Regions from separate parts of the Candidatus Arsenophonus phytopathogenicus genome, predicted to be linked through region 1. Evidence: predicted binding sites of a transcription regulator. Region 1 holds the regulator's gene; each other region holds the start of a gene.

What was found. Region 1 encodes LexA, which represses DNA repair genes until DNA is damaged. Its sites were predicted from a motif close to TNCTGTATGTACATACAGNA; they were not measured.
Region 2: AC01GB_RS15075 (metal-dependent hydrolase) is a predicted target of LexA. The motif match lies at 1,547-1,566, and genes of this name have one in related genera.
Region 3: uvrB (excinuclease ABC subunit UvrB) is a predicted target of LexA. The motif match lies at 1,514-1,533, and genes of this name have one in related genera.

What each region holds. Positions count from the first base shown of each region.
Region 1 is NZ_JBUIOB010000017.1:475,046-478,264, reverse strand. Features, by position in the region: partial or broken gene plsB (glycerol-3-phosphate 1-O-acyltransferase PlsB) at 1-947, opposite strand, end outside; gene AC01GB_RS05835 (diacylglycerol kinase) at 1,071-1,445, shown strand; gene lexA (transcriptional repressor LexA) at 1,546-2,160, shown strand; gene zur (zinc uptake transcriptional repressor Zur) at 2,355-2,825, opposite strand; partial or broken gene AC01GB_RS05820 (gluconokinase, GntK/IdnK-type) at 3,204-3,219, shown strand, end outside.
Region 2 is NZ_JBUIOB010000019.1:106,564-109,782, reverse strand. Features, by position in the region: gene AC01GB_RS15095 (YniB family protein) at 18-185, opposite strand; gene AC01GB_RS15090 (hypothetical protein) at 229-306, opposite strand; gene AC01GB_RS15085 (YniB family protein) at 360-548, opposite strand; gene hxpB (hexitol phosphatase HxpB) at 728-1,393, shown strand; gene AC01GB_RS15075 (metal-dependent hydrolase) at 1,581-1,844, shown strand; gene AC01GB_RS15070 (metal-dependent hydrolase) at 1,816-2,112, shown strand; gene AC01GB_RS15065 (L-cystine transporter) at 2,315-3,219, shown strand, end outside.
Region 3 is NZ_JBUIOB010000019.1:43,020-46,238, reverse strand. Features, by position in the region: gene uvrB (excinuclease ABC subunit UvrB) at 1-1,480, opposite strand, end outside; gene bioD (dethiobiotin synthase) at 2,007-2,684, opposite strand; gene bioC (malonyl-ACP O-methyltransferase BioC) at 2,677-3,219, opposite strand, start outside.

The DNA.
Region 1 (3,219 bases):
AATAGATAATCCATGTGACTACGATGAGAAGGAATATAGACAATTTCATGGCCATCTTGTGCTAATTGGCGTACACGCTCGGCGTGTTGCACATTAATTCCTTGATAGAGTCGATTCCATGTCCAACTAAGTACGCGGTCAGTAATGCGGATCGCTTCATAGGAAAAATTAGCGGCAATTTCTTCCATCATGGCAATCGCATTATGTTTTGCCTTCTCAAGGGAGATTTTTTTTGCTTTAGCTTCATCTTCAACTGCTTTTTCTATCGCTTTTGAAGTTAACAGTTTATTGAATAGATCTTGGCGTACAGGGAGTTTGGGGCCAACCGCAGCTAATCGTTGCCGTGAATAGTGAATTCGAGCTACTCGGGCAAGTTTATTGGCGATAATTTTATCAGTACCATATTCGCCAGCCATTTGGCGTAAAGAGACAGTGGGAGAAAAACGAACAAAACTGTCACGTCCTAGCCAGATAACGGCAAAGAATTTTTGGATACCATTCAGTAAACGTAACGGAGGTGCTGGCGAGTGGCCTTCTCGACCAGGCGCTCGACCGAACATTACTGATGCGGGTAGCATCTGAATGTTTAGCTCGGGATTATGGCAATGAAGATCAAGATAAGCAGTAAATGTTTTTACTGAATCTTTACGTGGATCTGGCGAATAATAACGAAATACACGCGGGCCATCATCGATAAAGACATAGGCAGGTAATTTAATTTCGTCTATTTCAATCGGCTCGAGTGGATCAGGTAAGCCAATAGAACAACATTGTTGCCGTAAGGTCAATAAATCTGTTTTAGAATGATAAGGTAATACATATAGAAAAGGATGTGTCGTATCAAGACGCAATTCTTTAATTGGATCTGCTGGTATGAGCTTACTTTTTACCAACAATTTCATTGGTAAATCTAATAGATTATAGTAAATTTTACGCCAAAATGACATAGATGAGCGATAGCCTCTTATTTGAATCCTACCAAAGCATATCAGAAATAGTAATTAATATCTGTTTAAAAGATAATAATTATATTAAATCCCACATTTATTTAAACCTAGAGAGTAAATTTTATGGCAAATCAAACAACCGGCTTAATCCGAATTATTAAAGCAACTGGTTATTCGCTGAAGGGGTTAAGAGCAGCCTGGAAGAGTGAAGCCGCTTTTAGACAAGAAGCAATTATGGTGGTTATTGCCATTATTGTGGCTTTTTTACTTGATGTGCAATGGATTGAACGGTTATTACTTATTAGCTCAATGGTATTGATCGCTATTGTTGAATTATTAAATAGTGCGATTGAAGCAGTGGTTGATCGAATTGGTACAGAATTGCATGAGCTTTCTGCTAAAGCGAAAGATATCGGCTCGGCGGCGGTTTTTATTTCAATTTGTTTAGCAATTTTTATTTGGTCAGTTGTAATTGGTAATCATTATTTCGTGAGCTAGTTATAAAAATAGGGTTTTACACATTTATTGGTTTTAAATCTTAATATACCTGTATATACTTACAGTGACAATGTGTGGATGCGAATAAATAGGGGGCGAAATGAAAGAATTAACGTTGAGGCAGCAGCAGGTCTATGATTTAGTGCGTGAACACATTTCGCAAACGGGTATGCCGCCGACACGCGCTGAAATTGCATCAAGTTTAGGTTTTCGTTCACCAAATGCAGCAGAAGAACACTTAAAGGCTTTGGCGCGTAAAGGGGTGATAGAAATTGTTTCTGGCGCGTCTCGCGGTATCCGGCTACTGCAAGAAGAACATGAGGATGAAGGATTACCACTTATTGGTCGGGTGGCGGCAGGAGAACCCTTACTTGCTCAAGAACATATCGAGAATCATTATCGGATTGATGCTATTATTTTTAGACCTAGTGCTGATTTTTTATTGCGTGTTAATGGCATGTCCATGAAAAATATTGGAATTATCGATGGGGATTTACTTGCTGTACATAAAACCCAGCAGGTACATAATGGACAAATCGTTGTAGCGCGTATTGATGATGAAGTGACGGTTAAACGCTTCAAGCAAGTGGGTAGTAAAGTTGAATTAATTGCTGAAAATCCTGAATTTGAGCCAATTATTGTGGATTTGCGGACACAAACCCTAACTATTGAAGGACTAGCTGTTGGTATTATTCGTAGTAGTAACTCATTTTAGTTAAACTTTTAGCTCTAATTAATTTTTTAAGTAAATTCAGCTTAATTTATTGAATATAATATTATTTCCTAGTTTGTTTGATTTTTTGATTGATGGGTATTAAGTAAACTATTTTTAAATTTTTATTGCTTTTTTAATAAAGGCCGGTTGTATGAGCCGCCGGCTTTTATATCACTATTTCAGCCTAATAATGCTTAGCTTTGACACTGTTTTTTCTCAATTTTGTTGCAGGGTAAACATAACCCATGGTTTTCAACAACGGTATGGGACAACTGGAAACCAGTCTGTTTGGCTAATTTTAAAATAGCAGTTTCTACCGCTTGGCCATTACTTTCGGCAACACTACCGCAATTATCACAAATTAGCATAACTGAGGTATGTTTAGGATCCTCAAAATGATGACAAATAACATAGCTATTTGTTGATTCTATCTTGTGTATAAAACCTTGTTCTAAGAGAAATTCCAGGCCACGATAAATAGTCGGTGGTTTAGCTTGAGGTTCAGAAATTCTAAATAAATCAAGCAAATCATAAGCACTAATAGTACAAGGTTGGGCTGCTATAAGGCGTAATACCTCTTCTCTTTGGGGTGTTAAACGTACATTACGCGCTTGGCATATTTTTTTTGCCTGGGACAGTATTTTTTCCTGATCTTGCTTTGTCATGAATTATCCTAAGGTGAAGATCATTATAATAATGACATTATCGTATTTATACTTTTTGATATCTACCATAGTTCTAAAATAAATAATATCTTTTACTATTTTGTAATAATGCTTTTTTATTTCCTGTTGCGATAAACTGATACTTAATTGGAAAATGGAATAAATATTGAGTAGAAATTAAGATTATTAATTTTGATTATCTAGTGAATTAATATAAGTTATTTAAATTAAGGGTTATAAAATGGATAACAAATTTTACTTGCGCTCACGCTTCCCTCTTTCACTGAGATTCTTATCACAATTCTATTATATTATTTTTTATAACTGAAAATTATCAGTAACATTTTATATATTGCTTGATTTTTAAAGGAGTTAATAATGTGTGATAGCAAAA
Region 2 (3,219 bases), on a different contig from region 1:
ATAAGAAAACTACCAGCCTAAATATTCATTATGAAGTAAAGTATTCCTCCTAATATAATCGGTAATATATACAAAATAAAAAACTGCTGGAAAATGGTATGACGAGGAATAGTAATTTTGGCTTCTATCTCTTCTTTTGATACTTCAGTACCTTTCGCTCTTTCAAAAATAAGATGATCTTCAATACTTTTCTTTAATAAATTTCAATTGACGATTCATTCTGTTACCTTAAGCACTCAAAGCTTGACCAACAAACATTAAGAAAAATAGTAAAATAAAACCAAGATTAGCTGTCGAAAGTCCCATATGAGTACTGGTAATTGGTGAATTATGCCAAAAAAATTTAAAAAGACCGTGTTTTACCGTATAATAAGAGCCATAATTTTAATAAAATCATTGGCTACAGCATTTAAGACATCCCCTTGTAAACCTTGCTTTTCTGCTAGCAAAACTAATGAAACTACAGTAGACACCAGCGCTAAAGAAAAAATTATCCATCCTAAAACACACTTTGTAATAGCGATATAAAATGCTGTTTGATAATTCATTAAATCTCCTCATATTTTTTATATTACCATTTATATTAAATGATAAAATGTTATTAAAAACATATAAATGTTATTTTATCACTAACCAAAATAAGACCTCACCTACCTATATTAAAAGATTTCTTTATTTTAAATTGATAGAATTAAGCAACAAATCATGAATAATAGGAGTGCTTTTAATGTCTCATGAGCTATCTATCAAAGCTGCTATTTTTGACATGGATGGGTTATTGATTAATTCTGAACCCCTTTGGAGCCAAGCAGAAAAAGAAATTCTTAGTAAACTTGGCGTTAATACTTCAATTGCTAATCAACTTCCCGACACTCTAGGATTACGTATCGATCAAGTGGTACAACTGTGGCATTTAGCAGCCCCCTGGCAAGGAACCTCATTAGAAGAGGTGGAACAAAAAATTGTTAGACGGGTTATTGAACTTATAGAAGAACAACGACCTTTATTACCAGGTGTTAAACATGCACTTCAACTATGTCGGGATCATAATTTAAAAATTGGTTTAGCATCAGCTTCACCAAAGCACATATTAGAAAAAGTACTTACTATGTTTAATATTCGCGATTACTTTTCAGCCGTAGTATCAGCGACACCATTACCCTACAGTAAACCCCATCCAGAAGTTTATTTACAAACAGCGAAACTGCTAGCTATAGAACCAACACATTGTGTGGCTTTTGAAGACTCTTTTCATGGTATGATTGCGGTTAAAGCTGCACTTATGCGTAGTATCGTTGTCCCGCCAAAAGATCATTTCACTGATCCACGTTGGACATTAGCAGACGTCAAACTCAATACGCTGGCTGAATTAACAACTAAGCATATCGTTTAAATTTGATCAATTGGCAATAATTTAATGCATCAGTATACTGCCAAACTAATGCAATATCACTTATCTTACAAAAAATTGCTCTTATTATTTAATAAATAAGATATTTTTTTCGATTACACTACTCAAACTAAGCCAAAACTATTATACTTTGCAAACTGTATAAATAAACAGTTGGATATTATATGCTATGACTGCCACCGGGCATCTGTTTTTTTCAGTATCATCATTAATACTTGTGCATAAACTAGGAATAACACCTGAGTTTGCACATGGTGATTGGCTTCATTTATTAGCCGGTGCGCTACTTGGCGCATTGCTACCGGATATAGATCATCCATCCTCTTCTCTCGGACCCTTATTTCGTTTCTGTGCCAATGTGTCGTTTATGTGGTCACCGTGGTTTACTCGCATGGCTGCTCATTATGTTATTATCAACTCAATTGCCCAATAGTTACTGGCTTTCTGATGCCCTGATTCAAGCATTCTTATTAGGTTATTTTAGTCACTTAGTCGGGGATATGTTAACCGCGAAAGGGATACCTTTCTTATGGCCAGCAAAAATTTCTTTCTGTTTTCTTATCTTAGGTAATAATTCTAATCAAAGAGCAGAACATCCTATCGCCATATTATTAGCTATTTGTGCGATATTAATTCCATCGAACTACCAATTACCACTACGACCGCTGTTACAAGAAAAAAAAACGTCATTACATATGTAGTTAATGAATTAAACGATTTAATTTTATTCCATTCACGATGAAACATTATGGATATAAAATTGCATTTAGTTATAAGAAAATTATTTTTATTGCTGATAATATATAAGGGAAAATGAGTTTCATTGGAAGTTTTTCATCATCTTACTTCACCAATGACAAAGAATCTTATACCTGGAACAATAAACCGAGCTGGAGAATGGGTATGAATTTCCCTGTAATTCTAAATGTACTTATCTTTATCCTATTATTGCTGTTATTGGCCAAAATAAGCGCAGATGGATGGAGTCTATCAAAAAAAGTTTTTGTGGGTCTTCTTATTGGTACTGTTTTTGGTGTTGTTTTGCATTTAGTATATGGTATTAATAATCAAATAGTGCATGATTCATTATCTTGGTTCAATATTGTAGGCAATGGGTATGTGAAATTACTTCAAATGATTATTATGCCTTTGGTGTTTGCTTCCATACTAAATGCGGTAGCACGTTTGCATCAAACCTCTTCATTAGGAAAAATCAGTTTTTTCACCATTGGGATCCTTCTTTTTACAACAGCCATTGCCGCTCTCATCGGGATTATTATTACATATTGGTTTTGCTTAACTGCAGAAGGTCTGGTACAAACTAGTAGTGAAACTATTCAACTTGGGATAATAGAAAATAACTACATCCACAAGGTTTCTGATTTAACAATACCTCAATTAATATTATCATTTATTCCTAAAAATCCATTTGCCGATCTGGCAGGAGCTAATCCAACATCTATTATTAGCGTTGTTCTTTTTTCTACCTTTTTAGGCATAGCGGCTCTCCAATTAGCTAAAACTAATCCCGAAAAAGGTGAAAAAATATTATCTGCTATTGATATTTTTCAATCCTGGATCATGAAGCTGGTTCGGCTAGTTATACGGCTTACACCATATGGAGTAATGGCTTTAATGATTAAAGTTGTTGCTAATTCAAACCTACAAGATATTATTAAACTTGGCAGTTTTGTCATTGCTTCTTATTTAGCATTATCCTTAATGTTTATTGTCCATGCTATACTTCTTTCTTTCTCTGGCATTAATCCGATAAAATTTTTTAAAAAAGTCATTCCTGTATTAATTTT
Region 3 (3,219 bases), on a different contig from region 1:
ATCGCAAATCACGAATAATTTCGACCCGTTCAACGGTATCAATATCTGAATGCAAATAACGAACCTTTATGTCATGTTCTTGCAGATAATCGGTCAAATCTTCTGCCATTCTTTTGGTTAACGTTGTTACTAGCACTCGTTCATTTACCGCTGTACGCAAATTGATTTCAGATAACAGATCATCAACCTGGGTGGCTACCGGACGAACTTCAATTTCGGGATCGAGTAAGCCAGTTGGCCGGACAACTTGCTCAATAATTTCATTTGCCGATTTTTCCAATTCATACTTACCTGGCGTGGCAGAAATATAAATTGTTTGTGGGGAAAGTCCTTCAAATTCCTCAAAACGTAACGGGCGATTATCCAACGCCGAAGGTAAGCGAAAACCATATTCTACCAATGTCTCTTTACGCGAGCGATCACCTCGGTACATACCACCAATCTGTGGGATGGCGACATGCGATTCATCAATAACTAATAAACCATCTGCGGGTAAATAGTCAAACAATGTTGGTGGTGGTTCACCAGTTGCACGGCCAGAAAGATAACGTGAATAATTTTCAATACCAGAACAATAGCCCAATTCATTCATCATCTCTAAATCAAACTGAGTACGCTGTGTTAACCGCTGCTCTTCAACTAGTTTACTATTTTCCAGTAGTAATTTACGTCTTTGTGCCAATTCAGTTTTAATCTGCTCCATGGCTTCAAGGATACGCTCACGTGGAGTTACATAGTGGGTTTTAGGATAAATGGTAAATCGCGGTACATTATGTTGGATCTGTCCGGTTAAGGGATCAAAAAGCGCTAGCCGTTCTACTTCCTCATCAAATAATTCAACTCGTAACGCATATTGATCTGATTCGGCAGGAAAAATATCAATCACTTCCCCCCTAACTCTAAATGTTCCTCGCTGAAATGCTTGATCATTGCGGCTATATTGCAAATCAGCCAGGCGGCGTAAGATAGCTCGCTGATCAATAATCATACCTTTGGTCAAATGAAGCATCATTTTTAGATAGCTATCAGGATCACCTAAACCATAAATCGCTGATACCGAAGCAACAACAATAACATCACTCCTTTCAAGCAGTGCTTTAGTGGCAGAGAGTCGCATCTGTTCAATATGTTCGTTAATAGAAGCATCTTTTTCAATAAAGGTATCGGAGCTTGGAACATACGCTTCTGGTTGATAATAATCATAATAAGAAACAAAATATTCCACCGCATTGTCAGGGAAAAAATCCTTCATCTCACTATATAATTGTGCAGCCAACGTCTTATTGTGAGCCATTACCATTACCGGGCGGTTAACTTGCTCAATAACATTAGCGATAGTGAATGTTTTACCCGATCCGGTGACACCAAGTAAGGTTTGATGAGCCAATCCATCATTAAGACCTTCGATTAATTTCTTTATCGCTGCAGGCTGATCACCGGCAGGTTGAAATTCAGCATGCAATTTGAAGACTTTACTCATCTAACCCTCTCTACTAAAAATATTTCTTTATCATACTGGATAAAAAAACAGTTTCATAAACAACCAATTATTTACATATATTTATTATTTTAATAACTTAGTTATCCCCAAGCTTTTTTTACCTTGAATTATATTTTATGCTAATCAGCCAATGTAAAACTTTATTATATATCATTTCAGACTTGATTTTATATAACATGTTAATATTTATAAAATTTTAATTCAGAGCAGAGAATGGCATCAACTGCCCGCCAAGCCTCGTCCCATCTCGGTTAGCGTAACTTTTCTAGATTTAATACACAAAGTTATCCACAGGAATAGTGGATAACTCAAGAAATTCTTTTCAGCATCAATAGTTGTAAGATTTTCACTTGAGCATTGGCAAAAATTTTTGCCAAAAAATAATCACAAAAAAATTTTTTTATAAGCAAAAAAAGAAAAATAGCATTTCATTTATTGCAATTAAGCTAATTCAAGCAAAAGATGGCTAAAGCGGTATAACGCTTCAGCCGAAAAATTATTCCTATTACAGTAGGTTATCTAAATTGACAAATTTGCCAATCGAATGAGATTGCCTATTCGGCAAATGCGGAATAACTCCTAAACATGGCGCTGACAGCCGTTGCTGTAATGTTAACAAATAATCCTGCTGATATTGACCCGGTAAAACAATTTCATTAGCCACCCAGCCTGCCAATAATAAGCCACTTTGCTCAATGGCCTGTGCGGTTAATGTTGCATGGTTGATACAACCCAATTTAATGCCAACTGTTAATATCACTGGCAATTGCTGTTGTATAACCCAATCAGCCAAAGTGTGTTCAGCACAAAGCGGTGTATACCATCCACCAGCACCTTCGACGATAATCCAGTCAGCAGATTGTTTTAATTTATTTAATCCTGTATGCATTATCTGCCAATCGATAAGCTCCCCTGTTAGTTGACTAGCAATATGGGGTGACGTTGCTTGAGCAAAAACGATCGGATTAACATCATGGTAATTCAGTTTCACGCTACTATTTTTTCTTAATAACTGAGCATCTGAATTTCTTAAGCCAATGGTTAACTGTTCACTGCCTGAGGCTACCGGTTTATAGCCCGCTGTTTGATAACCCTGATCGGCAGCTGCTTGTAGCAGCGCACAGCTGACGACAGTCTTACCCACATCTGTATCAGTTCCAGTGACAAAAAAACATCTATTCACGATATAATATTCCATAAACCAGTTGATAAGTTAAGGGAAATTGCTGATTAATATGAGGATAATGATCAACCAGTTTAGCTAACTGGTTTTTTGTCATTAGACCCTGCTGCTGACGCCCATCCGTTAGATAAGTCGCGCCAATACCCTTTATAGATTGAAGTAAACAAGCAAATGTAGGGTAAGTTAAATGCCAGCAACGCTGTTCTAAACTATGCTGCCAATCACGACAAGCCTGCTTAATTTGTTCAAAAGCCATAAAAGAATTAATGTGCCGGTTATTATCAACTTTTTGCCAACACTGTTGTAGCTCTTGTAATGAGCCATCGACTAAAGTAGAAAAAGCAACAACCCCACCCTTTTTAGTAACACGATATAACTCACTTAATGGGGTAGATAAATTACTACACCACTGAATAGCAAGATGACTAAAACAGAGATCAACACTTTTATCGGCGAATGGTAACCTATCCATATCGGCCTGGATATAGCTCATAGCCGCTTGCTTTTGTTGAGCAATGGCTAACATTGATGCAGA